One region of the Fusobacterium sp. genome, then DNA from elsewhere that is predicted to be linked to it. Evidence: riboswitches for the same ligand, from Rfam matches in the RefSeq annotation. Region 1 holds a riboswitch; each other region holds the start of a gene.
What was found. A riboswitch is a leader RNA that binds a small molecule or an ion and turns the genes downstream of it on or off. The one in region 1 is predicted to bind cobalamin.
Positions count from the first base shown of each region.

Region 2: another riboswitch for cobalamin. It lies ahead of E6771_RS03390 (cobyric acid synthase); the one in region 1 lies ahead of nikB (nickel ABC transporter permease).
Region 3: another riboswitch for cobalamin. It lies ahead of E6771_RS09485 (sirohydrochlorin cobaltochelatase); the one in region 1 lies ahead of nikB (nickel ABC transporter permease).

Region 1 covers NZ_JAWDXO010000003.1:135,718-148,584, forward strand. Annotated here, with positions in the region: gene E6771_RS02860 (Smr/MutS family protein) at 1-249, opposite strand, end outside; gene E6771_RS02865 (GNAT family N-acetyltransferase) at 454-948, opposite strand; gene E6771_RS02870 (ABC transporter substrate-binding protein) at 1,332-2,264, shown strand; gene E6771_RS02875 (iron ABC transporter permease) at 2,257-3,291, shown strand; gene E6771_RS02880 (ABC transporter ATP-binding protein) at 3,288-4,040, shown strand; gene E6771_RS02885 (ABC transporter ATP-binding protein) at 5,005-6,039, opposite strand; gene E6771_RS02890 (ABC transporter ATP-binding protein) at 6,029-6,814, opposite strand; gene E6771_RS02895 (ABC transporter substrate-binding protein) at 6,824-8,380, opposite strand; gene nikC (nickel transporter permease) at 8,404-9,228, opposite strand; gene nikB (nickel ABC transporter permease) at 9,230-10,168, opposite strand; cobalamin riboswitch at 10,388-10,562, opposite strand; gene E6771_RS02910 (GNAT family N-acetyltransferase) at 10,634-11,503, opposite strand; gene E6771_RS02915 (flavodoxin) at 11,614-12,099, opposite strand; gene E6771_RS02920 (autotransporter outer membrane beta-barrel domain-containing protein) at 12,526-12,867, opposite strand, start outside.
Region 2 covers NZ_JAWDXO010000004.1:92,935-105,801, forward strand. Annotated here, with positions in the region: gene E6771_RS03380 (histidinol-phosphate transaminase) at 1-87, opposite strand, end outside; gene cbiB (adenosylcobinamide-phosphate synthase CbiB) at 100-1,068, opposite strand; gene E6771_RS03390 (cobyric acid synthase) at 1,072-2,550, opposite strand; cobalamin riboswitch at 2,721-2,899, opposite strand; gene E6771_RS03395 (ATP-dependent helicase) at 3,106-4,959, opposite strand; gene E6771_RS03400 (Gfo/Idh/MocA family oxidoreductase) at 5,077-6,036, opposite strand; gene E6771_RS03405 (ABC transporter permease) at 6,065-7,585, opposite strand; gene E6771_RS03410 (hypothetical protein) at 7,741-8,733, shown strand; gene E6771_RS03415 (HdeD family acid-resistance protein) at 8,798-9,379, shown strand; gene E6771_RS03420 (HU family DNA-binding protein) at 9,505-9,789, opposite strand; gene E6771_RS03425 (HU family DNA-binding protein) at 9,799-10,080, opposite strand; gene E6771_RS03430 (hypothetical protein) at 10,080-10,514, opposite strand; gene E6771_RS03435 (adhesion protein FadA) at 10,626-11,021, opposite strand; gene E6771_RS03440 (adhesion protein FadA) at 11,070-11,459, opposite strand; gene E6771_RS03445 (hypothetical protein) at 11,504-11,998, opposite strand; gene E6771_RS03450 (hypothetical protein) at 11,995-12,531, opposite strand; gene E6771_RS03455 (hypothetical protein) at 12,571-12,813, opposite strand.
Region 3 covers NZ_JAWDXO010000020.1:35,934-41,112, reverse strand. Annotated here, with positions in the region: gene E6771_RS09500 (ABC transporter ATP-binding protein) at 2-781, opposite strand; gene E6771_RS09495 (iron ABC transporter permease) at 783-1,778, opposite strand; gene E6771_RS09490 (ABC transporter substrate-binding protein) at 1,771-2,673, opposite strand; cobalamin riboswitch at 2,788-2,965, opposite strand; cobalamin riboswitch at 3,115-3,292, shown strand; gene E6771_RS09485 (sirohydrochlorin cobaltochelatase) at 3,417-4,355, shown strand; gene E6771_RS09480 (DUF4261 domain-containing protein) at 4,514-5,179, opposite strand, start outside.

The DNA.
Region 1 (12,867 bases):
CAGTGGCATAATATAAGTTATTCCAGGATTTAAATCTATTCTCATTTTTACACAGTCTTTATTTTTAGAAAAAAACTGTCTTATCTTAGTTTTTATCACAGCTTCCCCATCTAAAAACTTTGAACCATATCCATGTATCACTTTTATTTCTTTTCTCTCGCCTTTTTTATATAAAGCATTATATTTGGTTATGAAAACTCTCAGAGCATCATCAAAATTCATTTGATGAAGATCAATCTCATTATACATTTCAAAAGTATCTCCTAATTTTTTTTACAAAAAAGCCTGTCAAAAACTTTAGCCTTATTTAATAGAATATCATAATTTACAAAAAAATAAAAGAGATATATCCTCTTATGGAAATATCTCTTTTAACTTTATTTAAAATAATACTTTTTAATCATTTATTGAATTTTATAATAGAAAATCTGCTGAACTTAAAATCATATTAAATTATAAATCTCTCTCCAATTTAATTTCGTAAATTGGTTCATCACACCATCCAGTTTCCTTAAATCTTTCTGTTTCATAAAAGCCTTGCTGATTATAAAATGACAATGCTCTACCTAAATTACTTGCTGTCCAAAGAAAAATATGTTTATATTCCCATTTTATAGCAAATTCAAGAAATTTATCCATCAATGCTCTTCCTACACCATATTTTCTATATTCTTTATCTACAATAAACCAACGAAGCTGCCCTTCACAAGGTTTATTAGAATCAGGAGTAATCAAGGCTATTGCCCCAATAGGTTTTCCTTCTGCTTCAGCAATCCAGATATTTTCTCTTTTCCATTTTGTTTCTGCTAAAAAATCAATTACAGTTTTTTCTACGTAATTATAAAAACTTCTTTTTACATATCCATATTCATTTGAATAGATATCCCAATGTTTTTCAATAACAAATTCCATATCTTCTTTTTTAAAGTCTCTAATTTTAAATTCCATGACTCCCCCTTATGCAACTAAATGATGTTTTTAATATTTATTTTTGAAATTTAATTATAACTACTTACATTATACTAAATAATTTTAAAAATAAATCAATTATTTTATATTTGTTATAAAATTTTATTTTTATGGCTTTATTATGGTAACAATATCAATACATAATTTTTATATATACTTATATACAATTAATTTTTTATATCTTTTATCAATATTATGCATTTATTAATTATACTTTAAAAGTAGTTTTTTAGTTTTAATTTCCTTTAAAAATAATATTTTATATATATTCAGCATATACTCTGTTTTTAAAAATAAAATTATTTAGTTTTCAAAGTTTATGTTATATTATAATTAGTAAAACAAAATAAAGGAGGATATTTATGAAAAAAATCGTAACAATTTTGTTAACAACTTTTAGTACAATGCTTTTTGCTTTTACTAACTCTCAAGAAATCAATGGTGTCAAATATGACTTTAATTTTGATAAAGCTCCACAGAGAGCTGTAAGCATGTCTCAATTTACTACAGAAATAATGCTGAAATTAGGACTTAAGGATAATATGGCTGGAACAGCATTTTTAGAGGAAGAAATATATCCTGCTGTTGCCTCTGCTTATAAAGAAGTACCAGTATTAGCCGATAAATGGCCTTCTTTGGAAGAACTTTTGGCTGCTGATCCTGATTTTGTTACTGGATGGGAGGTAGCTTTTAAAAAAGGTGTAGATTCAAAAATGATTGCTAAAAACAAAATTAATATGTTTGTGCCTCAATCTTCAATAGATTTTAATGCTGATTTAGATACTTTATTCAATGATTTTTTAATGTTTGGAAAAATCTTTAATAAAGAAAAAGAAGTTCAAGATTATGTAAATGCTGAGAAAGTGAGAGTTGAAAAAATAAAGGAAGGTACTGCTGGTAAAAAAGAATTTACTTATTTTATTTATGATTCTGGAACTGATAAAGCATTTACTGTCTTTGAAGGATTCACACCAAATCTTTTAAAATTGATAAATGGTAAAAATATTTTATCTGGTAAAGGTGTAGAAAAAACTTGGGGTGAAACAAGCTGGGAAGATGTAATAGCTGCTGATCCTGATTATTTTATAATAGTAGATTACAGTACTGGAATAAGAGAAGAAACTGATTCAGAAAGCAAAATAAAAGCTATTAAAGCTAATCCTAAACTAAATGAACTTAAAGCTGTAAAAAATGATAAATTTATAAGAGTAAAACTAGCTGAAATAGTTCCTGGAATAAGAAATGTAGACTTTTTTGAAAAAGTAGCAAAGGAAGTATATCAAGTAAATGAATAAAAAAAATAAAATATTGGTTTTAATCCTTCTATCAATAATAACCTGCATTTTATGTGTAGGATTTGGTTCAGTTAAAATACCAAGCAACTATGTTTTTAAAATAATTATAAACAAAATAATGAGAACTGATTATTTTTCTGCTGAATGGAAAAAAACTATTGAAAATATAATATGGAATATAAGGGTACCTAGAGTAATACTGGCTTTCATTACAGGAGCTTCTCTTTCTTTAGTTGGAATAATAATGCAGACTATAACAAAAAATAATCTTGCTGAGCCTTATATATTAGGAATATCCAGTGGAGCTTCAACTGGTGCAGTTTCTGTTATAATTCTTAGTAATTCCTATGCGTTTCTGAAATTGATAACAATAGAACAGGGAGCATTCATTGGTGCTCTCCTTTCTATTGCTGCTGTTTTTCTTATAAGTTCAAAGGAAATTTTCAATGGAAGCAGTCTAATATTAACTGGTGTAGGAGTATCTGCATTTTTTTCAGCCTGTACAACTGTTATTATATACAGCAGTAAGAATAATTCTCAATTAGTAACTGCAATGTTCTGGATGACAGGAAGTTTAAGTTCAGCTTCATGGGATGAACTTTTTTATCCTTCTCTATTTTTATTAATTATTTTTGTTATAATGATTATTTATTCATATGAACTGGACATTCTTCTCATGGGAGACAGTAGTGCTAAGGCATTAGGTATTAATACAATATGGATAAAGTTGTTCTTGATAATCATATCTACTCTCCTTGTATCAGTAGTGGTTTCTCTTACAGGTATAATTGGCTTTATAGGGCTGGTAATCCCACATATTTCAAGAAAAATAATAGGATACAAGCATAAATCTTTAACTCTTTTTTCAGTTTTTGCTGGAGGTCTTTTTTTAGTGCTTTCTGATACATTTGCCAGAACATATTTTTCTCCAGAAGAAATGCCTATTGGGGTAATAACAGCATTTTGTGGAACTCCTCTATTTCTTTGGATAATAAGAAAGAATTATTCATATGGAGGGAAAGAATGATACAGATAAAAAATTTGTCCTATATGCAAAATGGAAAATATATTTTAAAAAATATAAATATTACTATAAAGCAAAATTGTGTTACAGGAATACTTGGACCTAATGGTTCAGGAAAAACTACTCTTTTAAAACATATAATTAAAGAACTTACAAGTAAAAATAATATTTTTATTGATGGAGAAAATATTGAAAAAATTCCAAGAAAAAACTTTGCGAGAAAAATCTCTTTTGTGGAACAAAGTTTTACTGGAATAGAAGAAATAACAATAGAGGATATTGTGAAAATGGGAAGATACCCATATAAAAAAGCTTTTTTTGACTATAGCAGCAATGATAAACTTATAATAGATGAAACACTTTATCAATTTCAATTGGAAGACTTAAAAGATAAAAGAGCTGGAAAAGTATCTGGCGGAGAATTAAAAAGAGCTTTTATTGCAAAAGCATTTGCTCAGCAAAGTGAAATTATGCTTTTAGATGAACCTATAAATCATTTGGATATAAAACATCAATTAGATTTAATGAAGCTTTTAAAAAGTATGAAAAATAAGACAATTATTTTTTCTATACACAATATTGACCTAGCCCTCAAATTCTGTGATGATATAATTCTCATGAAAGATGGTGAAATTACAGCTTATGGAAAAACTCAAAAAGTATTAACTCCTGAAACAATTAAAGAAATCTTTGAAGTAGAAACTACTATAAAAAATATAGAAAATGAAGATATTATCATTTATAATAAGTAAGAAATGTACATTACCAATAAACAAAATGAATATTTTAAATTTTTTAATTTTGAATAAATTATTAAAGATATTATTTTTTATAGACCTATATTTTAATTTAAAATTAAAATATCCCTGCTATAAAGTATTTTTACAAATCAAAATATTAAATCAAATAAATTTAATAATCATTTGATTAAAGGTGGTATAATAAAATATTTTAACTTAGAAAATGCAATCTCTATCAAAATTTACTATTTTTATATATTTGTTAAACTAAAATAGCCCAATTAAGGGCTATTTTAAGTTTAAACTACACAGAATTAAATATTATATATTTAGTCATATATAATCAATAAAATCTTATATCAACTACAAAAATACTAAGACTCCCACCAATAATTTTCTAGTTGGCGAATAAAAATTATTAGTGGGAAAATTAAATTGACATATATCACATTACTGGGGGGTAATGTAATTAAGAATATCTTCTTAACATAATTATATAATATAAATATTTTTTTATGCAATAATATATTAAATAAATAATTATATAAGTTTTAGACTTTAAAAATTAACTTAATAAATGTGATTTTATAAAAATAAACAAAAAAATAAGATTTAAAATAAAATAATTAAATATATTATATTTATAAAAGTTACTATATCAGTGTAAAAAATAGAAAAATTAATTAAAAAAAGAAATTTTTAAATTATAAAAAATATATACAAATAAATATAATATATTATTGCATTTATTTAGTTTATAATATATAATTAAAATAATAGAAAAAAAGATTCCAGTGATAAATACAGATTTTTAATACAAAGAAGATTATTAATCTTTCCTTATAAAGATTGTAAAGTAATATATATCTGTCTTAAAATATTATGTTTATATAAGTAATAAACACCAACAATGGAGTTGATTTTTATTATAAAGACAAAAAAGAACAGCAATGAAGCTGTTCTTTTTTGCATATTATTATTTATAAGTAAAAAGTTTTATATTACCAGATATTTTATTATTATCTTTGATTTTATTTTTTTCAACTTCTTCTTTAATCAAATGACAAGCTATTTTATGTCCAATGCCAATTTCTTCCAGTACTGGTTTTTCTATTCTGCATATTTCTATTGCTGATTTACATCTATTCACAAAGGGACATCCCTTTGGAATATTTAGTGGACTTGGAACTTCTCCCTCCAATAATTCTAAATTATCTTTAGAATTCATATCCAAAGTAAACACTGCATTTACTAAAGCCTTTGTATATGGATGAAGTGCTTCTTTTTTCACTCTCTGTCCTGGCAGAATTTCCATTATATTTCCTAAATACATAACAACAACTTCATGAGAAAAAGATTGAACCAAAGCCAAATCATGACATACAAAGACTATGCTTAAACCTTTTTCTTTTTGTAATTTTTTTAGTAATTCTATAATACTGCTCTGTATGGAAACATCTAAGGCTGATGTTGCTTCATCACATATCAATATTTGGGGATTCAATGAAAGAGCCCTTGCTATTCCTATTCTTTGAAGCTGCCCTCCACTTACATTATGAGGATATGAATACAGATATTCTTTAGAGAGCTCCACCATTTCCAATAACTCCTCAGCTTTTTGTTTTTTATCTTTATTTGATAATAATCCATAATTCATCAAAGGTTCAGTAATGATATCTATAATTTTCATCTTAGGATTAAATGATGCCATTGAATCTTGAAAGATCATCTGCATATTTTTTCTATGTTCCCATATTTCCTTTTTTGAAAAATGTGCTATATCTCTATTTTCATAGATTATACTGCCTGAACTTACTTCTTCAAGCTGCATCAGCATTCTTACAAAAGTAGATTTTCCGCAGCCACTTTCTCCTACTATTCCTAAAGTTTTCCCTTTATAAATGTTTAAATTTATATCATTACATGCTATTAAAGATTGGTTCTTTGCTGTAGTAAATATTTTAGAAACCCCTTTTGTTTTCAGTATCAAATCTGACTCCTTACACAGCATATCCTTCCTCCAATTTTGGGACAGAGTCTAATAATAATTTTGTATAATCACTGTTTGGAAAATTCAATATCTGTTCAGGCTTACCTTTTTCTACAATATCCCCATCTTTCATTACTATTATATTATCTGACATATATGATGCTACTCCCAAATTATGAGTTACAATTATTATACTTGTTTTATATATATCTCTTAAGTTTATTAATTCCTGCACAATCTGTGCCTGTGTTGTAACATCTAAAGCACTAGTAGGCTCATCAGCTAGTAATATTTTAGGATTGAATGTCATTGCCATAGCAATTCCTATTCTTTGGCACATTCCTCCACTTAGTTGATAAGGATAGCTCCTCATTATATTTTCGGGATCAGGAAGTTTCATTTTTTTCAGCATTAATTCAGCTTTTTTTCTTGCTTCCTCTTTTGAGCAATTCGAATGATATTGAATATACTCGATGTATTGGCTGCCTATTTTTCTAATTGGATTTAATGTATTGCGGCAATCCTGAAAAACCATAGTTATATTTTTTCCTCTGTTTTTTTTTAATGTTTCTCTATTACCATCAAGTAATTCTTCATTATCCAAAATGATACTTCCAGACAATATTTTACTATTATATGATAAAGCACCTACTATACTTTTTATTATTGTAGTTTTCCCACTTCCACTTTCACCTACTATACCTACAATTTCACCTTTTTTTACTGACAAGTTAAAATTTTTTACTGTCGGCTTTTTATCTCCATATTGTATAGTCAAATCTTTTATCTTTAACATAGTTTTCTCCTACTTCAAAGCTGTTTTATTTGTTATCCAATAGTAATCTGTTGGATATAGAACAGTATTTATCACATTTTTTGCAGTAATTAAATATGTTGTTTCATATCCAAAGAAAATTGTTGGAATATCATTCATTATCAACTGTTGAATCTCAATAGTAAGTTTTTTTCTTTTTTCAGAATCAAATTCTGCTGATAATTTATCTAATAATTCATCTACTTTAATGTTATTATATCCTGTCTGATTAGATGGAGATTTACTATACCAGTTTTCACGAAGGTATTTTTCAGGATCACCAGTATTAGCTACTAACATATTCCAAATAAGCATATCAAATTTTCCTGCATCTCTTAAATCTAATAAAGTTTCATAACTTACTGTGTTTATTTTAACATTAATTCCAATTTCTTTAAGATTTATTTGAGCTGCTTGAGCATATATTTTTAATTCTTCTCTGCTTGTATAGATAACAAAATCAAGCTGAATTTTTTTCCCATCTGGAGTTTCTACAAACCCATCTCCATCAATATCTTTATATCCTGCATCTTTTAATAACTGCTTTGCACTTTCTGGATTATAGCTGTTTTCATCTATTAACTCATCAAAACCGTAATCTAATGTTGGAGGAATTGGGGCTTTTCCTGGAGTCGCTCCTCCTTCTAACAAAACTTTACAATATATATCTCTATTTAAGGCTCTTGACACTGCCTGACGTAAAATTTTATCCCTAAGAACACCTTTTTCATTCATAAAAGCAAAAGTTGTTCTTAAAGACTTTAAACTTTGAACATGATATTTGCTTTCATCACTAAAGTCCTGTAAATTTTCTGTTTTAAGATTATATGCAATTTGAATTTCCCCTGATTGCAAAGCCATAGAACGTGTAGCTTGATCATTTATACACTTAAAAATTACTTTATCTAAGGGAACTTCTCCATTCCAGTAATGTTTATTTTTAACAACAACACATACTTCAGTTGGATTAAAAGATTCTACTACATATGGTCCTGTACAAACTGGTCCTTTCATTGCAAAAGCTGAAGTATCTGCATCTGTATTAACTATTATAAACAAAGGATCTGCCAAACATTCAGGAAGAACAGTCACTGGAGCTTCTGTACTTATTACTATATATTGTCCATCTTCTTTTATTGAAACAGGATTAAAAAATGTTGAAGCCCTGTTACTTAATTTAAATGTACGTTCAAGAGATTTTTTTACTCTTTCAGGTGTCATTTCTGTTCCATCAGAAAACTTAACTCCCTCTCTTATTTTAAATTTCCATACTTTTCCACCTTCACTACTTTCCCAGCTTTCTGCTAATAAAGGTGCTTTTTCCCCATGTTCATCAAATTTTACCAAAGTTTCTCCAACTCCATATCTTGAAACTACCCAGCTGAAATATTGTTCTGTTGTTTCAAGAGTATCTGCAAAGCTTGTTACTCCTACTGTTATTTCTTTTGGAGCTGCAATTATAGATGTCGAAATACCAGTAAATATTCCTAAAACCATCATCCCCATTAAAATAATTCTGCTGATAAATTTTTTACTTTTCATTTTCATTCCCTCTTCTCCTCCTTATATTTTTAGTTTTCCTTAGGATCTAAAATATCACGAATGCTGTCACCCAGCATATTGAATATTATTACTACTGCTATTATAGCTATTCCTGGATACATTATCAGCCAAGAGGCTTTTGTTATATATGTTCTTCCCTCATTCAACATCAATCCCCATTCTGGAGTTGGTGCCTGTGCTCCAAATCCTAAAAAAGATAATGACGCAAGTTCTAACATCATTGTTCCTATATCTGTAGTAGCTGTTACAATCATTGTTGGTATCATATTAGGGATTAAATATCTTTCTATTATTTTACCTGTTCTTGCTCCTCCCACAATAGCTGCCTCTATATACATATTGTTTTTAATTTTCAAAACTAGGCTTCTTGCCAGTCTTGCATATTTTGGCCAGCTTACCAATGCTATAGCAAGCACTGCATTAGTCATGCTTGGTCCTAATAGTCCAGCTACTGCTATTGCTAAAACTAATCCAGGAAATGAAATCATCATATCTGCAAATCTCATAATAATTGTATCTATGATACCTCCAAAATATCCTGCCAGTATTCCAAAACCTGTTCCTAGTAAAAATACAACTGATACCAAAGTAAATGTCATTATTAATGATGGTCTTGTTCCATAAACTATTCTTGAAAATATATCTCTTCCTAATCTGTCTGTTCCCCACATATATTTTTCACCAGGTGGAATCAGAGAATCAGTCATTATTGCATCATAAGGATTTTTAACTGCAATCCATGGAGCAAAAACAGCTATTAATACAACCATTAATGCCAATATAGAAAAAAATACAAACTGCTTATTTTTCATTAATCTTTTTAGTAAATCCATTTTAATGTTTCTCCCCCAATCTAGGATCTAAATATTTGTATGAACCATCAACTATTAGATTTATCAGCATATAAAACAATGCTATAAATAAAACATATCCCTGCACTAATGGATAGTCATGAGTAGAAATTGCTCTTACAGCCATACTCCCCATTCCAGGCCAGTTATATACTATTTCTACAACTGCTGTTCCACTCAATAAACTTCCTAGAGACAATCCTAAAAGTGTTACTAAAGGAAGCAATACATTTGGGAGAACATGTTTAATCATTATTACTCTTTCACTCATTCCTCTTATCCTTGCACCAGTCACATATTCCTGCCTTAATTCATCTAATACTGTTGTTCTAACCTGTCTTGTATATTTTGCAGACATTGCTAGAGCCAATGTTACTGCTGGAAGTATTAAAGCTTTTAAATTTGCTGTTCCACCAGCTATTGGCACAAGTTTTAATTTTACTCCAAATATACTTAGAAATATTAATCCCAGCCAAAAACTTGGAACTGATATTCCTATAAAAGTAAATCCTCTTACAAAATAATCTATTTTTTTATTTCTATTTACTGCTGCTAGTATACCTAATGGTATTGATATTACAACCATTAAAATCAATGATGATGCTGCCAATTTAAAAGTTATAAAGAAATTAGAAATAAGTTTTCCCCACACTGGAACCTTTAAAGAATAAGAATATCCCATATCTCCTCTGCATATTTTCAAAAGCCATTCTCCATATTGAGTTAAAAATGGCTTATCTAACCCCAATTCTATTCTCGTTTGTGTCAAAAGTTCTGGTGTTGGAATATTCCCACAAGCAGTCAGCATAATTTCTGCTGGATCTCCAGGAGATAAATATATCAATGCAAATGTTAAAAAACTTATACCAAACAGAACAATTCCTATTTGAAGTATTTTTTTTAAAAAACTTTTTCCATTCATCAGATTTTCCTCTCCTCAATTCTAACTTTAATATATTTATTTTTCCAAAAATTAAAATAAAAAAATCAACTCCTTATACCTAAAATTTTAAAATAGAGATTCTCTTTATTTTTAAAATTTTAGTCTTAAAGAATTGATTATTTTCAATAATTATAAATATTATTTTTTAATAAATATATCTTATTATATAATAATTCATCACTATTATCTCCCCGATAAAAGTTAAAACTAAAATTAGATAAGTCTCCTGGCTTGATTTCACTTTACTCCTATCCCTTCCCAGAATTTTCCAGTGGTTTTAATAGTTTCATCAATCTTACAGTAGCGGGGGCTGCGTAGGAGTTTAACCTACTTCCTCTTTTAAGCTATAAGCACCTAATTTATACATCTATTCTAATAAGAATTAAATCATGTATATTATTTTTTGTCAACTTTTTTATACTAAAAAAGTATATATCTTCCCTTTTAAGCATGAGACAGCAATGAAAACATAAGTTTATTGTCTATAAAAAGATTTTCTTTACTGTTTAAAACAAATAATGTATCATCATTTTCTATTTTTGTACCACAATAGTTCTTACATTCCTTTGGAGTAAATCCCAGAACTACCTGTTTAATACCTTCGAATCCAATACTAAAAATTATTTCTTCCATAGAATAATTATCACTGCCAAAAATATCAAAACATGTTAAAATATCTTCATTCTTTATTGCTATACATACTGTATCATACTTTTTCGAATAATATATATGCTCTTTCATAAAAAAACTGCAATAAAACATAAGCAACCCATAATTATTATTCATTGAAAATGCTGAAAAAGGATTAGACTTTTCATAATATTTTTTCAATATAAAATTATCCTCTGAATTACTCATTTCAAGTTTTCTAAATTCTCTTTTCATTGCTGAAAAAGGCAAACTATATTGATACTCTGCTGCCTTTACAAATCCAAATTTTGGATAAAAGTTAAGAACATTGGAATTTGCAAACAAATAAACAGCATCACATTTTTCTCTCCATTCTGAAATAATTTCTCTAATCAACTGAGATGAAAATCCCCTATTTCTATATTCTGGATCAGTCATTACAGTTCCTAATTGTATATAACGTTTTGATTTATTTTCCCACACTGTATCTATAATATTTACAGATACATTTGCAACTACTTTCTTTCCATTTTCTGCTAATACATATGGAATATATTTATCTGTCCAAAATCCATTTTGATGCCAATTTTCAAAAGAAAGATCAAATACTTTTTCTGCAAGTTTTATAAAACTTCTACGAAGAATTTCATTATCTCTTATCTGTTTAACCAATTTATATTCCACAATATCACTTCCTTTAAGTAAAGCAGATAATTTTTTATTAAGTTATTTCTTCCATTTTAGTTATATAAATATTTAAGAATAATACATAAAAAATTTTCATAAACTTACTATTACTGTTTTAGTCTCTCTATAAGATTTTTTATAATTTCTTTTACTGTTTCTGAATCTATATCTTGTTTTTTTATTGCTGTTCCATCTAGTATTTCTGCATCAGAACATATTTTTTTCAAGTCTTTTATCGTGTTAGTAAATCCACCACCACCATGCATACAAATAGGAAGAATTATTTTCCCTTTAAAATCATACTTTTCTATAAAAGTAAACACAGGCATTGGGAGTGTTCCCCACCAGTTTGGAAATACTAATACTATTTTCTTATATTCTGAAATATCTTCTAATTCTCTTTTTAATTGAGGTCTTTCTTTTTTTAATTTCTCCATACCTGCTTGAGCCACACATGTGATATATTTATTTGGATATTCCTTAACAGTTTCTATTTGAAATATATCTCCACTTAATTCATCTTTTATTCTTTCAGCTATTATCTTTGAAGTTCCACTCCAAGTAAAGTAAACAACTATTACTCTATTTTCCACGATTATACCTCCATTACAAAATACAAAAAATCAGTTAATAATTTATTCAAAAATATATATTCTGCTTAAGGTATAGTATAATATATATAAAATATTGTCAAATTTTATAAAATAAAACAGAACCTAAAATAATTATGAGAGTTTTTTTCTCTATTATATTTAAGTTCTGCTTATTTTTCATTGTATGATTTCACTATTTTTATACTATAGCCATATATAAAATTACTATTTTGGATCAAATAACATAGTTTAAAGACTTCTATGTTGTATAACATCTCTTTATTCTTTTGTCTTTATATTTAATATATACTTTCCTTAACTATTAAATATAAAGATTATAAGATCACAACTGATTATTTTGTAAGATATCTATTGTAATCCTATAATTCAATATTAGTGAAAGAAAAAAATATTATTCTCTAAAATCTAAAAAGCTATACGCAAACCTATTTCTCCAACTAGTTCATATTCTTCACCAAATTTTTTCGTGCTGCTGGCCAAGCTAACTTCTCCATAAACTGAATACTTATCTTCATTCCAATTATGCGAACCACCAATACCCAGACTCACCCAAGTACTGTTCAGATTACTTTCATAGTCTACACCTGAAATACTAATAGTTGAGTCACCTTTAAATTCATGACGAACATTTCCTAATAAATATACTTTATTACGAACAACTTTGCCAGAAGAATTCAGATGACTCTTTTCATAATTAAGAGCCATACCAAGTCTTCCTTCGAGTCCTTTATAATCTTTTTCATTCAC
Region 2 (12,867 bases), on a different contig from region 1:
TAAAGGATTTATATTAGAACTGTAATCTAATAGTTCTCCTTTCCCCTCTCTTTTTAATCTATAGATATTTCCTCCATGCAGATCCATCTTTTTCTCCTTCTACATTTTTTTTAGTAACAAATCTGTTAAATAAGCAATTAATGTAAATACTCCTATCCCTACCCATGAAGATACATACAAAAGTTTTATAGCCTTCATAATATCTCTTAAATCAAAACTTTTTTTTCTATCTCCAATAGTTGGTTTTTCATGTATTTTTCCAAAATAACTTGTTTTTCCTCCAAATTGTACCCCTAATGCACCAGCAAAAGCTGCTTCTGAATTCCCAGAATTAGGGCTTGAATGATTCAATCTATCTCTTAGGAATATTTTCCAGGCATTTTTATAATCAAATCTCAATATCATTGCTGCTATTGGTATAATAAATCCTCCTGCTATTCTCGCAGGTATAAAATTAGCCACATCATCTGTCTTTGCAGATACCATTCCAAAATCCATATATTTGTCATTTTTGTAACCTACCATAGAATCGAGAGTATTTATTGCCTTATATCCCATGGCAAATGGCAGGGCAAGAGAAACTCCATTTATATGGAAAAAACTTCCTAAAAAAGCAAAAAACATTGGAGCTATAACTCCATCTACACTATTTTCACTTATTGTTTCAAGTACACTTCTTGTAATCTGTCCTATATCCATATTTCCTGTATCTCTGCTTACAAGATAAGATAATTCTTTTTTAGCCTTTTCTAAATCACCTTCTGTAAGAATTTTACATACTCTGAAGCCTTCATCTGCCAGACTCTTTGTAGCAAGTGTAGTATACAGAAAGAAAATTTCTAAAATATATGAAACAGATGATATATAATAAGAAATAACAGATGTGACTCCTACTACTATAATTGTCAGAAAAGCTCCTGATATTTTTTTATTAGAAGCTTTATATAGTATTTTTTCTAAAAAGCTAATAAATTTTCCTATAATCCTGACAGGATGTGGAAACCAATGAGGATCACCAAATATCAAATCCATTACATATGCAATTCCATATTTCATTATAAAATTCATCTTCTACTCACCTAGTATTTCATATATTTTTTTCATATCTAAATTTTTTCTAAATATTTTTTCAAGTTTATCAAATTCCTGTTCTCTATATTCATCAAAGGTTATTCCTGCTTCCATTTTTTCCAAGCCTTTTTTCTCTCTTATCTTATTTAATATACTTCTTGTCACTTCTTCATTATCAAATATTCCATGAAGATATGTTCCAAATATATTATCTTTTACCACTGCAACTATATGATCATCATTTGTCACTACTCTTTCATTTCCAGCTGTAACTCCTTGATGTATCTCATAGCCTTTTATTTTTATTCCATTTAATCCTGAAATAATCCCAGTTGTATTATTAAATTCTCCTGAATACTGAGTTGTATTTTTTTCTTTTTCCATTATAGTTTCCATATCTAATATACCTAATCCTGGTATCTCTTTAATATCACTTTCAATTCCATATGGGTCTTTTACTCTTTCTCCAAGCATTTGGAAACCACCACATATTCCTATTATTACAGTTCCTTTTCTTGAAGCTTTTATAATCTCAACAGCGATTCCTCTATCCTTTAAATCTTTCAGGTCATCTATTGTATTTTTAGAACCAGGTATGACAATTATATCTTCATCTCCTAATTCTTCTGCTGAAGTTATATAATTTATGCTTACATCTTCCTGTATACCTAAAGCATCTAAATCTGTAAAATTAGAAATATGTTTTAGTTTTATAACAGAAACCTTTATTCCCTTAGTATTTTTTGATTTTTTAAATTTATCTGTTAGACTATCTTCATCTTCTATATCTACATCACTGTATGGAAGCACGCCCACAATTGGAACTCCTGTAAGTTCTTCCAATTTTTTTAATCCTGGTTTAAGTATTTCTACATCTCCCCTAAATTTATTTATTATTACTCCCTTTACTCTGGCTCTTTCTTCTGGGGTCATAAGCATTATTGTTCCATATACAGAAGCAAATACCCCACCTCTATCTATATCTGCAACTAAAATTACAGGTGCATCTGCCATAGCAGCCATTCCCATATTGGCTATATCCTCTTCTTTAATATTAATTTCTACTGGACTTCCTGCTCCTTCTATTACACATATATCAAAGTTGTCTTTAATTTTATTGTATGAATTCATTAATTCTGGTTTCAAAGTAAGTTTAAATTTTCCATACTCCAATCCACTCATATTTCCAATAGATTTTCCATTTACTATAACTTGTATCTTTTTAGCAGTTGTAGGTTTCAGCAAAATTGGATTCATAAAAGCTTGAGGTTCAATTTTTCCAGCCATAGCCTGAACTACCTGAGCTCTCCCCATTTCATCTCCATCTTTTGTTATAAATGAGTTTAATGCCATATTCTGTGATTTGAAAGGGGCTACACTATATCCATCATTATAAAAAATCCTACATAGTCCTGTTACAGTTATACTCTTTCCAGCTCCAGATGATGTTCCTACTATCATTATATTTCTATGTTTCATAATCTACTCCCTCATGAATATTTTTATACTAAAAAAAGTATCAATTAAAAAATTGATACTGTCATTTTAAATATATTATTAGCCACTATAAAATACTCAAGCACTTTTTTTCTCCTCCAAATTTAATACTGGAGAGAAGTATAGTAAATATACACTTCCCGTCCCCGCAGGATAGTTAAAGTCTTTAAGGCAGGTCTCCTGACTCAGATTCATTCTACTAACAGCCCTTCCCGAAATATTTCAGTGGTTAACCTGTTTTCGTCATCTTCACAGTGGCGGGACCGTGTAAGTTTTTCACTTATCTTCCCTTTTAATCGCAGATATGCAAACCTTAAAAAATTTATTTTTCACATACTAATTATACAAATTATTAATACTTTAGTCAAGCTTTTTAAAGGCTTAAATCACTGAGAACTATGCAGAAAATGATTATATTGAGAGAAATTAATCTATTTAATTTATAAAACAAAAATAGGTATTTTATAAATAAAAACACATATAAATTTTAAAATTAATTTTATATTATTTTTACAGATATTTAATTATTCTATATACCTATTTTAAAAAAGAAGATTTTTTATCAAAATATCCAACTTTTTCATAGAAATATTCTGGATACAAAAGATATAAATATTTTTTTCCTCTGCTGCAGGCTACATAAAATAATCTTTTTTCTTCTTCTAGATTTTTTTCTCCAATATTGCTTGGAAATATTCCTTCCAGCAATGTTGGTATAAATACTGCTTCCCATTCCAATCCTTTGGAACTATGCACAGATAATAAAGAAACTTTTCCTTTGGTTATCTTCTTTTCAATATTTAAAATATTTCTTAATTCTTTTATATAGGTTTCTAAATCTTCTTTTTTTCTTATACTGCTTTTTACTTCTTTAAAAAAATCTATTTCTTCCTTAGAAAATACCGTTTTTATTTCAAGAATTTCAAATGTAAGCTTTTCACATTTATTTAATATTTCTTCTATGGAATAATTTGATATTTTATCACTTATTTTTATTAATTTATTTAATAATTTATCTTCAGTTTCTTTTTTTCTTGTTATGTTCAATACAGAATATGAATAATTTTTTGGTAGTATTCTTATTAATTCTTCCCATTTTAAAATATTTTCCTTATCATTCCATACCTCTAGTATTTTTAAATAAATATCTAAAGGACTTCCAAAAAAAATTTCTTTATCTTCTTGTAAATTAAAAGGTATATCTTTTTCTTTCATTAATCTTTCCAATTTATGAACTATATATTTATTACGATAAAGAACAGCTATTTCTTCATAGGGAATTCCTCTTTCCTCCAGTTCCTTTATTTTTCTGCAGATAAATTCCCCTTGCTTTTCTTCATTGAGAAAACTTATAATATGTGGATTTTCTCCTTTTTTCATAGTTCCTTTTGTATTTTTATTGTATTTCAAAAGAAAATCTTCAGATATTTTATTCACATATTGAATTATTTCATCACTGCTTCTATAATTTTTTTCTAATTTTATCAATTTACTGTTATGAAAATCTTTACCAAACCTAAGAATATTTTTAAAATCTGCTCCTCTAAATCCATATATACTTTGATAATCATCTCCCACTGCCATTATGTTTCCTTCCATACCTACCAAGATTTTCAAAAATTCCTTTTGAATAGAATTAGTATCTTGATATTCATCTACTATTATATATTTATATTTTTCTCTTAAAAGTTTAAGAAAAATTTTATTTGATTTTAATTTTTCTAATACCTTTTCTATTAAATCTTCAAAATCATATATCTGAAATTCTTTTTTAAACTTCCTGTATTTAATTTTTAAAAATTCTAAATCATCTAAATAGATCCTTTCTTCTTTAGATAAAAATTCTATTATATTTTTTTTTCTGCTTCTTATTGCTTCAAATATCTCAATTACTCTTTTTTCTGAAAGAAATTTGCCATTATTTTTCTTTTTTAATGCATATTCTCGAATAAGCAGACTTATTACAGCATTATTTTTATTTTCATCTATAATATTAAGTTTTTCTATTCCAAATATATTCTTATATTTTGTAAGCAATTCAGCACAAAGAGAATGAAATGTTGAAATTGAAACTTCCTTCTCTTTATCTGAAACAAGATGCCTCAATCTTTCTTTCATTTCCAAAGCAGCTTTTTTTGTAAATGTAAGCATTAAAATATTTTCTTCTGGTATTCCTCTTTCTATCATGAAAGCTGTCCTATATACTATTGTTCTAGTTTTTCCTGAACCTGCACCAGCTATTACTAAATATTGTCCTTCTAGAGAAGTCAAGGCCCTCAATTGTTCTTCATTTAATTCATTGTAATAATTTATTTTATATTTTCCAGTCAGAATATCTTTGTTAAAATCTTTGACTTCATGCTTTTCAAGTTTTTTTATAAAATATTTCAATTCTTCTTCATTTTTAATTTTTGTATTCTCTTCATTTTTTCTGGAAAATTTTATTTCTTCTTTTTCTTTTGATTTATGAAATATCTTAAAAAATGCTTCAAAAATTTTACTCTCCTCCTAGTTTTTGTTAGCTAGATTTTCCATAATTTCAACTACTTTTCTCGAATTTTTATGGCTGTTTGTATCAGATTCAAGTTTTCCTTTTTTGATAAGATTTATGAATTCCATTACTTCATAAACCATATCATTTTTATGTATCTCTACTTCTATTTTTTCTTCTCTTCCATCTCTATATAATATTTTTATCCCTTTTACAGTAGAAAGTTTTTCAATTATTATAGAACCCTTTTCTCCTTGAATTTCTGAAGGTACTTTTGAATCAGTTATTTTTGAATATGTAATACTTGCTATTTTATCATTATATTTTAAAATTATATTTCCATATCCATCTGCCCCGCTGCTTACCAGATAATTTCCTCCTATGTATTCATCTGGTACTCCAAACATACCAATAGTAAAATACAATGGATAAACTCCTATATCATATAATGCTCCTCCAGAAAATTTTGGATCAAATATATTTGTAAGTTCTCCTTTTTTTAAATTATCATATCTTGAAGAATACTGACAGTAACTAGCTGTTATACCTCTTACAGGTCCTATTTTTTCCAAATTTTCTTTTATTATATTGAAATTTGGATTTAAAGTAGGTCTCATAGCTTCCATCAGTACTACATTATTCTCTTTTGCAATTCTTATCATTTCATCCAATTCTTTTACTGTTGGAGCAATGGCCTTTTCACAAATCACATGTTTTCCATTTTCCATCATTTTTATGGCCTGTGATGGATGAAGTCCATTTGGAGAAGCAATATACACTGCATCAACTTTCTGACTTTCAGCCATTTCTTCCAATGAGAGATATATTGTTTTTACATCATGTTTTGTAGCAAAATAATCTCCTTTTTCCACACTTCTTGAATATACTGCTGTTACTTCACATTTTTTTATAGTTTTCAATGCCTCTACAAATTTATCACTTATACTGCTTGTTCCTATTATTCCAAATCTTACCATTTTTCCCTCCATGAATTTATAATATATTTTACTGTTTTTTATCCTTTAAATACTCTCCTAAAATAAATAATGAAAATACTATCAAAAGTATCACTGAACTAAAAGCTGCACTTTCTAAATATTTTTTATTAGATACCAGAGAATAGTTTACTAATGAAGCTACAGGAACTATATCCCCTAACTGCATAGTATATCCTATTGTAAATTCTCCAAAAACAATTGCAAATATCTGCAGAAATGCTGATAAAAAAATATTTTTTAAAATTGGAAATTCAATGTATATAAATCTTTCAAATCCATTGCTGCAATCTAATAAAGAACTCTCCAGAATATTTACTGGAAATTTTTTTATATATTGATACATAAAAGAATAACCAATTGGAATACTTACCAGAATATATCCTGTTCCAAGTAATAAGAGCAAAGGAACATTAAAAAGCACATTTAAATAAAAAAGTGCTACTGCTAAAAAAGCTCCTGATATTCCAAGATTTGAAAAAATTATTACATCTGTTATTCTACTGTAATTTTTAATTATAAAATAAATTGCTATTATTGAAAGAAAACTTACTGCTGCAGATATTCCTATAGAATTTATTATTCCTTTTATCACTTCATAATCTTCATTGAAATCTTTTGAAAATATTCTCAAATAAGCTTTAATTGAAAACTCTCCAGTATAATAATTATAGAAAGAAAAAAGAAAGCTTGAAGCAACTATTAAATATTGCAAAAACAGATAAATAATTGAATATCCTCTAAAGAATATATTTTGTTTTTTATATTCTGCTTCTCCTTCCAGTTCATACTCTTTAACAAATACTCCTGTTAAATTAAGCATTATTAATATAAGAAATTGAATCATTCCAAAAATCATTGCCTTAGAAAAATTAAGTTCTCCCATAAGTGTAGATGCTATTTCCACTTCTAAGGTAGAAAACCTTATCCCTCCAAGAGATAAAATTATTCCAAATCCTGTAAAGCAATAAGTAAACACCAAAATAAATCCTCTAAATATCTGTGGCAGTATTAATGGAAGCTGTCCTGAAAAAAATATTCTTATATTTCCTGCTCCTTCCATTTTTAAAGCCTCTATGAGCTCCTTAGGCACTCTTTTCAGCCCTTCACTGATGTACTTTATAAATATAGGTGAATTATAAAATACATTGGCTATGATAATAGCTTTAAGTGAATACAATATTCCCAGATTTTTGAAAAATTCTATATTAAAAATAATTGAAAATATTGTGACTGTAGATATTATTGGAAAAAAGAATGGGATAAAAAGAAGGCCATGAAGAAGTCTGCTTACTATCCCTTTTTCATAAGCTGCAAAATATGCTGGTATAATTGCTATAAGAAGAGCTGCTGCTGTTGAATACACCCCTTGTTTTATTGAAAATAAAATTATATCAAGAGTTTTTTTTTCAAAAATAATATTTACATCCTCTACTTTAAAAAAATCTTTCATAAAAAAATATAAAGGGATAAACCATACTAGTGCATAAAATATATTTATATAAATTTTTATTTTTTCTCTATTCTTCATTCCAGCATTCCTTTCAAATTTCGCTTTCTATCCTATTATAGCATTATATGAAGTTTCTCTCAATCTCTCTTTAAGAATCCCTTTATAATCTTTTTTTCTTATGATATACTGAAGATGTAATAATTTTTAAGACAGTTCTTTTCTAAGGAGGAAAAATGCTTTATTTTTTACATGGTGACACTTCTCCTCTTCAAATAAAATATGAAGAGTTATTAAATAAAATTAAAAATGAATTTCCTAATATCCCTGAAAAATATTTTGATGCTTCACAAAAAGAAGATGAAAATTTTCTTCAAACTATTTCTACTAATTCTATTTTTAATCCTAAAGAGTTAGTAATTTTAAGAAGAGCTGAAGAGATAAAAAATATAGAAAACTTTTTTAAATCTTTAAAGCTTTTTAATCTTTCTCAAAAAGAAATCATAATAATATACGAAGAATTTTTAAATGATTATGGAAAAATTAAAAATCCATTATCAAAAAAAACTATGGATTCTATTAGTGAAATAGCGCAAATAATTTGTTATAGAAAAGAAAATGAAAAAAAAGCTGTTATTTTCTACCTCCAGCATGAATTAAATATATCTGAGTATGAAGCTGAAAAATTTGTAGAGATTATTGGTGATGATTTTTTCAAAATAAAAAATGAAGTCGAAAAGGTTAAAAATTATTTAGATGGAGATAAATTTAATCTTTCTAAAGTCATGCCTATACTTTCTATTACTAAAGAGTATAATCATCGAACTCTAATAGAGGATTTTCTTTATAATAAAAAAACTGCCCCTCTTTTAGAATTCCTGCAAAAAGAAAAAGAATATATGGGATTTCTATATATTACTACTGAAGAGCTTCTTATTAACCTTAAGCTTAACTATCTTTCAAAAGAATCTATAATAACTAAAAATACTTCTTATAAAAAATTTAATGATTCTATTTTTGAAAACACAAAAAAATATTTTAAAAAAGATAATGGATTTATGCATCCATATCAAATATTTTTAAAATTTAAAAATATCGATACTTTCAGCTCAGAATTTATAGAAAAAAAATTGGAAGAACTTTTGTATGCTGAATATAATATAAAAAATGGAACATTAGATGATGAAATAGCAGTAGAAAGTTTTATATTAAATTTTTTTACTGATTAAAAAGGAAAATTGTATTAAATTTGAATACCTAAATTAGACAAATAATTTTACTGGAGGTAGTCTTATGGCTAATGAAAAATTTTATATTGATGTGTTTGATTTAGGAGGCTTAAAAAAAATATGGTATTACTATCTTATAATTGGTATTCTCCTTGCAATAACAGGTTTGATTGGAATATTTAATCCACTTGGCTTTTCTATTTCTCTTATTTATGTTTTAAGCTGGGGATTCTTGTTAATGGGGCTTCTCAATATTTACTATGCATACCAAGGAAGAAAAAATAAATATTTTCATTGGGGAATAGTATTAGTGAGTGGTATAATTGATATTCTAGCTGCTATTTCAATATTCTACAACCCTTTTGAAAGTGCTGTAATACTTCTAATATATTTAGGTATACTTATGTTATTCAGAGGTTTTTCACTTATATTTACAAGAGGAAAAGCTATTGCTGATGAAATACCAGAAGTACATAATATAAGATCCATTTTAGTAATGAGAGGTATTCTAGATATAATCTTTGGTATTTTATTAGTAGTTTGCCCTCTTTTAATGGGGTACTTACTTCCTATTACCATTGGATTTTATCTTTTATTTATGGGAATACTATTTATAATATATAGTATTCAAATTAAAAGAGCATAAAATAGAAAGAGACAAGTTCAATTGGAACTTGTCTCTTTTTCATTGCATTAATTGTCTTAGAAATGCAATATATTCTCATTATCTTTACCGTTAAACTCATAATTAAAGATAAAACATTTAATAAATTATTTTTTATCTTGAATTTTATCTTTTAACTTAAATGAAGCATTAAACTTTACTTTTTTCATTTCAGTTGTCTGCATAAGTTCTCTAGTTTTTGGATTACTTATAGTTTTAGGTTTTATATTTCCAACAGTAAATACTCCTTTATTGAAGAATTGTACCTTACCATCTTTTTTTAAACCAGCTTCTATAATTTCCAATATTGCTTCTACATCTTCTTTTGCTTCTGCAATTGTTAAATTATTTAATTTTTTTCTGTATAGTTTAATAAAATCTTTCTTATTCATAGTACCCCTCTAGTCAACATTGATATTTTCTTTAAGTATTTTTCCCTGTCTGAAAACCAATTTATTTTTAGGTAAAGTTTTCTTAATTTTTTTTATTCTAGGATCACAGTATTCTCTAGCTCTTACAGGTTTTATTTCAAATATTCCCCAACCTTTGAATACTAATTTTTTATCTTCTTGAAGTATTTCTTCTACAGTTTCCCAAAAAGTTGAAATTCTATGTTGAGCTTCTTTTAAGTTCTTTAGATTTCTTTCTTCTTTGTAAACTTTTATAAAATCTTTCTCTTTCATTATTCCCTCCCTAAGTCTTTTGTTTCGCTTTCTTTCGAAAAATCATCTTCTGCTAGTGTTCTAGGAAGAAATTCAATAAATTTTCTAAATCTTTGATCATTTAATTTTAAATTCTTAATTATTATTGTCTTATTTTTAGCTGAATAAATATTTATAATATTGCTTTCTTCTTTTTTTTCCAATAATATTATTATATTTGAATTGTTTTTATCATCTACTGCATTTAAATATTTCATTTCTAAATATTTACCCATGAGTATTTGTTCTTTCAGCCATTGTATATTTCCTAAGAATTTATAGTAAAATCTCACTCCAATTTTATTAGTTAAATTCCTTATTGCTAAAGCAGTTTTTAATTTAATAAATATAAATATTATAAAAAATATACCTACCAAATACAAATATAAAATCAACTTTGAGTCTAAATAATTCATTTTTATATCTCACTTTCTCTTTCCCTATTTAATCAATGAGAGAGAATTAAGAGAATTTACTCTTAATTCTCCACCCATTTAACTATATCTAAGAGAATATAGTTAAACAAATTACTCTGCTCTTAAACTTTTTAATTGATTAAATTCAAATATTTTTCTTTCTTCTACTTTAGCTTGTTTATCAATTTCTGTAAGAAAACCTTGGTATTGTTTTAATAAGTTTTTCATTTCATTAGAATAGATACTTCTTCCTTCCATAGAAGTCATGTAGTTAATTCTTTCTCCACATTTATTTCTAAGATTAGTAAGTACATTTAAATTATTTTGAGCCGATTTTGCTATTTGTTCTTCTTCTTTGAATCTTTCATTTTCTTTTTGCTCAAGCATTTTTAATTCTGCTTCTAATTGAGAAAATCTTGAATCTACTGCTGGTGTTGGTGCTGCTAAAGATACGCTTGATACTAATAATAATGCTGCTCCTAATAACATAGTTGTTTTTATTTTCATAATAATACTTTCCTCCTGATTTTATTTTCTTTTGTATTTAAAATATAATTATTTTCCTTCTTTTACAGCTTGTAATTGTTGGAATCTGTTGATGATACTTTCTTGCTCTTTCATTTGTCCTTCTAATTCTTTAAGTGCATCTTGATATTTTTTAGCTAATTCTCCATATTGTTCTTTGTAGAATTTAACATCTTTGATTTGTCCTAATTTCCCTGCTTTAGTTGAAATTTGGTTATATAATTCTCTTTGTTTAGCTAAAGTTGCTTTTGCAGTTTCAGCTATTTGTTTTTCAGAATTATATCTCTCATCTTCTTTTTGCATAAGCATATTGTATTCTTGTTCTAGAGTATTGAAACGGCTTTCAAATTCTGCTGTCACCCCTGTAGAAAATGCTGATGCTGATAATAAAATTGTTCCTACTACTAATAGTTTTTTCATGTTTACCTCCAAGTTTATAATATAGTTTTGTTTAGAAAACTTTTTTATTTGTTTAATTTTTCTAATTCAGCAAGTCTTTTTTCCAATTCCTTTATTCTTTCCTTGCTTATATTTTTTCCATCTAATTCATTATTTATATTAATTATTTCTCTAAATATCTCTTCTCTAGACATTCTTTGATCTTTAAGAGCCTGTTCTTTTGCTGCTGCTTCTTCTTTAGCTTTCTGTACTCTTAAAGCTTCCTGTCTTTTAGTTTCTTCAGCTTTTTCTTTCATAGCTGCTTCTTTCTCTAAAGCTTTTTGTTTTAATTCAGCTTCTCTATTAGCTGCTTTCTGCTTCATTTCTGCTTCTTCTGCTAGAGCTTTCTGTCTTAGTTCTTCTTTTTTAGCTGCTTCCTCTTTTTCTTTTTTCTCTATTGCCAGTTTAACTAATCTTTCTCTTTGCATATCTTTTTCTGACAAATTAGAAGTATTTCCAGCATTATTGTTAGAACAGCTTATTAATAGTAAAGAACCCAAAATTATAAGTGTCTTTTTCATATTTTTTCCACTTCCTTCCCATCAATCTTTTCTGTTTGTTCATCTTTAATAATTCCTTCTTTTTTCAATATATCATTCAATTTATATTTTTCAATTATAGAATTATAGTACTCAACTTGTGCTTGATTATACTTTTCTACAGCTAAACTTTTATATAATATTGGAAGCATTTCTTCTAAAGGTTTATCATCAAATTGTTCTTTATGCCTTTTATAAAAATCTGCTGCTTCTTCATCTGTGATTTGAGTTTTATTTTTTAACTCTCTTTCTATAAAATAATTTATTTTAATTTGATTTTGAGCTATTTGAATATTTTCAAGTTCTTCAGGTGAAAATTCAGCCTTTTTAACCTCTTCTAACAATGCTTTATAAACTAATATTCTTGCAACTTCATCTTTATCTTTTTGCTTTTCTGTTTCAGTTAAAGTAATCTGTGCAGAACCATTATTAGTATTTTTATTACCAGTATCATTACATCCTGTTATTAATATCCCAGCAGCAATAATAGATACTATTCCACAAATTTTTTTCATTAAAAATCCTCCCGATATTTTGTTTTAAAGAAAACTTTTCTATTTAATTTCTTTAATTTTTTCTTTTATTCTCTGAATTTCATATTCATTTCTTTCTTTTTCTGTCATTCTAGAGATTTCAGCAGCTTTTCTAGCTTGTTCTGCTTCTTTTTCTTTTTCCTTTTCATAATATTCTCTTCTTCTCTGATTAAGAATATCTAAAGGATCATCACTATTTTGTTTAGCGTTTGAACAGCTCACAACTAAAATGGCTGATAGAAACAAAAAACTTAATTTCTTCATAATTCCCTCCCAATTTGATCTTATTCGTAATTTATAATAGTCTAAAAGAAGCTG
Region 3 (5,179 bases), on a different contig from region 1:
ATTATTTAACTATCCCTTTCAATCTAAAATATGGAATTCCTTCTTCCATTTCTATTGATGACTCTACTCTATATACTTCTCTTATTAGCTGTGGTGTAAGAACCTCCAATGATTTTCCTTCTTTATATTTCTTACCATCTTTTAGCACAATTATTCTGTTGCTGTATTGAGCTGCCTGATTCAAATCATGAAGCACCATTATTATAGTTATGTTAAGGTTTTGATTCAACTCTCTTACAAGTTCCATTATTTCGAATTGATGGCATATATCAAGATATGTAGTAGGTTCATCTAGTAAAAGTATACCTGTCTTTTGAGCAAGCACCATTGCTATCCATACTTTCTGTCTTTCTCCACCTGATAGACTCATTACTTTTCTCTCTCTGAAATTATCTAATTTACATATTGTAACAGCCCAATTTACAATATCTCTATCTTCCTGATTGTACACTTCATACCATTTTTTATGTGGAACTCTCCCATACATAATAAAATCATAAACAGTTATATCATCTGGAATTTCATTATTTTGTGAAACAAATGCAAGCTTTTTAGCAAATTCTTTATTTTTTATATGGCTTATCTCTTCTCCGTCTATATATATACTTCCATTCCTACATGGAAGAACTCTTGATATAGCTTTCAAAAGAGTAGATTTTCCACATCCATTAGTTCCTATTATGGAAACTACTTCTCCTTTATTTATTTTTATATCCAGATTATGTATAATGACCTTTTCTCCATAAGCAAGTTCTATATTATATCCTTTTATACTTTCCATCTTAGTCACCTACCTTTCTCAGCAGATAAAGAAAGAATGGAACACCAATTACAGCCATTACTATACCAGCTGGTATTTCAATAGGTGAAAACATAGTTCTTGCTATTGTATCAGCTACTACCAGTACTACAGCACCAAGCAGTCCAGCAAAAGGTATCAAATATGTATGATCTGAACCTATTATCAATCTGGCTATATGAGGAACTATTAATCCTACAAATCCTATCAATCCCACATTAGCAACTGATATTCCTGTTAGAAAGCAGGCAAGAGCACATAATTTCAATCTTTTTCTAGGAATATCTATTCCTAAATTTACAGCAAAATTATCTCCAAGTTGAAGTATATTAGCATCTCTGATCATTGTAAAACACGCCAAAATACCAATCAGTGTATATGGTAAAAGAGCAGCTACATGTTTCCAATTTTTCCCATTCAAGCTTCCATTAAGCCATGACAGCACTCCCTGTATCTCATCACTGAATAGTATAAACATCAATCCTGTAACACTTCCTAATATAGCATTTATAGCTACTCCTGACAATATTACTCTTATTGGTTTTAATCCTTTTCTCCAAGCCAGCATAAATACAATTGCACAAGCTATTGAACCTCCTACAAATGCAGAAAAATTCATAAAAAATACAGCCTTTGGATATAATATCATAATAATTAAAGCTGTGACACTGGCTCCTGAGGATACTCCTGTTAAACCTGGATCAGCCAATGGATTCTTCATTACAGCCTGAAGCAATACTCCTGCCAGAGATAGGTTGCACCCTACCATTACAGCAATCAGAATACGTGGTATTCTTATATCCCATAAAATAGCTTTTAATATCTCATCATTATAGCTTTTCATAAAAAGAGATTTCAGTATCTCTTCAGAAGTATAATTTACACTTCCAAATCTTACTGAAAATATTATTGAAAAACTTAAAATGATTAGAGCAATAAAGATAAGAATTATCTTTTTTCCTCTCTTATCTTTATTCATAAACATATCTATATAACTCCTCCAATGCATCTATGGAATTTACCCCAGCACTCATTCTGAACAATGTAGGATCAATGTCCAGTATTTTATTATTTTTATATGCATTTGTAAGTTTCCATACAGGATTACTTGAAAATACTTCTTCAAATCCTTCTCCATTTTTAGTTTGGCTTGTAGGAAGTCTCAATATAACATCTGGATTAGCTTTAATTAATTGTTCCATACTAAAAGGCACTGATCTTTTTAATAATGCACTGTTATCAATAGAGGTTACTATATTTTCACAGCCTATTTTATCCATAAGTCCTTGTAAAAAATGATTTTTTCCAGTCATAAAAAAACTTTCTCCATTTCCATACAGTATAGCTATCCTTTTTTTCTCTTTTCCCTTTAATTTTTCAGCAAGCAATTCTTCTCTTTTTTTGACATCATCAAGTATAGCTTTTGCTTCTTTATCTTTATGAAAAGCTTTTCCTAATATTTCAATAGCTTTCATAGACTCATCATATGTATCTACTTTCATATAAAAGCTTGGTATATTCAGATTATCATACTTAGGTTTTAATGCTGGTTTAGAGTAAACAGTTGATATTACTAAATCAGTTTTTAAAGCTTTTACCCGTTCCAAATCAGGTATTCCAGATCTTCCTATTCTAGGAACATCATTATATTTTTCAGGTATTTTTGTTGTTGAACTTGCCACACCTACTAGATCAATATCCAGTGCTGCTAAAAATCTTGATATTATGGCTGAATCAGTAACAACAGCTTTTGGAAAATAATCTAGCTGCAAATTCTCTTCTTCTTGGTGTATAGAAAATTTTTCCTTTCCAAAAGATATATTTCCTATTATAAACAAGAATACAATAATTAAAATAGTATATTCTTTTTTCATTTTTTCTCCTAAATTATATAATTTTATACAATAAAAAAACCTAGCAAAAAAGAAATGCTAGACTACAACAAAAGTTCTCTAAAATTCCATGCAGCATAACTTTCCTCGGAAGCTTGTACAATAATCTTTCTAAGCAGGTCTTCTGACTCATAGCTCAATCACAGCTTTTTCCTTCTCAGATATCAAATCCAATGGTATTTAAAAGCTATTTACTAATTTACAGCGGCCGGACCGTTTGAGATTTTCACTCAATTCCCTTTTAATCATTAAAACTTAGAATAAACATCATATAGCAATATATTTTAATACTTTAATTTTATTACTTAACTGCTTCTTTGTCAATGGAGAATTATATAAATATCCTTTCTATCTCAAATTTTAAATTGAATTTTTATTTTAAGTATTGACATTTGAAAGAAAACATAGTATATTCATACTGAACAGAATAATTGAATTTGAGGTTCTATATTTAGAATAATTGGGAAGTGAGGTCTGATTCCTCCGCGGTCCCGCCACTGTGATGCTGACAAAAGATATAACCACTGGATTATTTAATCTGGGAAGGGTATCTAGAGATTGAAGCTAAGCCAGGAGACCTGCCTCAAATGTATTGCTGTAATATCATTGCGTGGACGAGAGATATTGGCCTTTATTATTTTTATTTAATTAAGGCATTTATCTCCTATCTCAGGAGATTTTTTTTATTTAAAAGAAATCTCTGCAAATTTATTAGGAGGAAGATCATGGGAAAAATGAGAAATTTATTAGCAGGAGCTTTGCTTCTCGCAGCAGGAACTGCAGCATTAGCGCATTCAGAAGGAGGATATGTGGAAAATGATTTTTTCAAAGGAATGAAAAAGGGAGACAAGGCAGCTGTTCTTATGGTCCACTTTGGGACTACTTATGATGATACTAGAGCTCTAACTATTGATTCTATTAACCAAAAGGCTAAAAACGAATTTAAAAATGCTGATGTAAAAGAAGCTTTTACTTCAAGAATAGTTATGAGAAGATTAAAAGCAAAAGGAATAGAAAAGCAAAATCCTTCAGAAGTTATTAAAGATTTAAAAGCTAATGGATATACTCATCTGTTAGTACAAGGTACTCATATTATGAATGGAATTGAATCTAATAATCTTGCTGAAGAATTAAAAGGATATGAAAAAGATTTTAAAGATATAAGAATGGGAACTCCACTATTAACTACTCATGAAGATTATGAAACTGTTGCTAAAGCAATAGCTAAAAAAGTAGGGCCTTTAAAAGCTAATCAAGGTGTAGTTTTAGTAGGACATGGAACTCATCATTTTGGTGGTTCTGCTTATGCTATGATGGATTATGTATTCACTGCTGAAGGAATGGATACTTATGCAGTTGGAACAGTAGAGGGATATCCTGCATTTGATAATGTAGTTGCTAAACTAAAATCTAAAAATGTTAAAGATGTTATCTTAATGCCATTTATGTTTGTTGCTGGAGATCATGCTAACAACGATATAGCTGAAGATTGGAATAATGACCTTAAAGAAGCTGGATTTACAGTTTCTAAAGTTATATTAGAAGGTTTAGGACAAAACCCAGATATTCAAAACATCTATATAGAACATGCTAAATTTGCTGCTCAACATAAACCAGAAGATATGCAGGCTAAAAAAATTCAATATGCGAATGAAAAAGACTAGTTATTAATAACTTTTTAAATAAATATTTAAACTTTAATTACAATTTAAACTTTCTGTGTGTTAAAAATAGAAAAGAGATATTCAACTTAGACTCCTGAATATCTCTTTTTAGTTTCTAAATAATTAATTTTATAAATCTGTCCAGTTTCCTAGATATATTAATATGTTATTTTCAAAGATTTTCCATTTACAAATACACCAGAAGACACTTTAAAAGAAAGTTCTTTTTTTCCTATTCTAAAAAGACTTCCCCTCTCTACATTAATATCATTCTTTATTATTTCATTAACTATTCTTAGTATAAATTCAAATAGATCCTCACATTCTCTAACTGAATTCAATATCTCTATCTCTTTTTTCTTAAAATGATTGAGTCCCAATGTATAAGCTGATATTCCATTTTGACTGTTGGCTATTCCTATATATACCCATAAAAGTACAGGTAATTTTCCTATCTTTAATTCTTTAGCCAGACATATATAAGTCTCCCTTTCAATAATCATAGGACTCATATATACAGCAATAGCTTCCTTATCCACTAATATACTGCTTGCTAATTTTGTAAATATTTTATATCTCTCTATGCTATCTCTTCCATTAAGTATAGAAATTATAACATGAGACTTATGTTTTGATACCTCTTTCTCTGCATCCTTCCACATCCAGTTATCCTTATAATGGCTTTCTACTTCATGGTCTGGAATTGGTTCTGGTACAAAACTGCATGCTATAAGCATATCATCTATATTAAAAGCTATAGTATCCTCTTCTGCTGTATCATTTATTTCTATTCCCCATTCATTTTTTAAATTTATTTTCAGTTT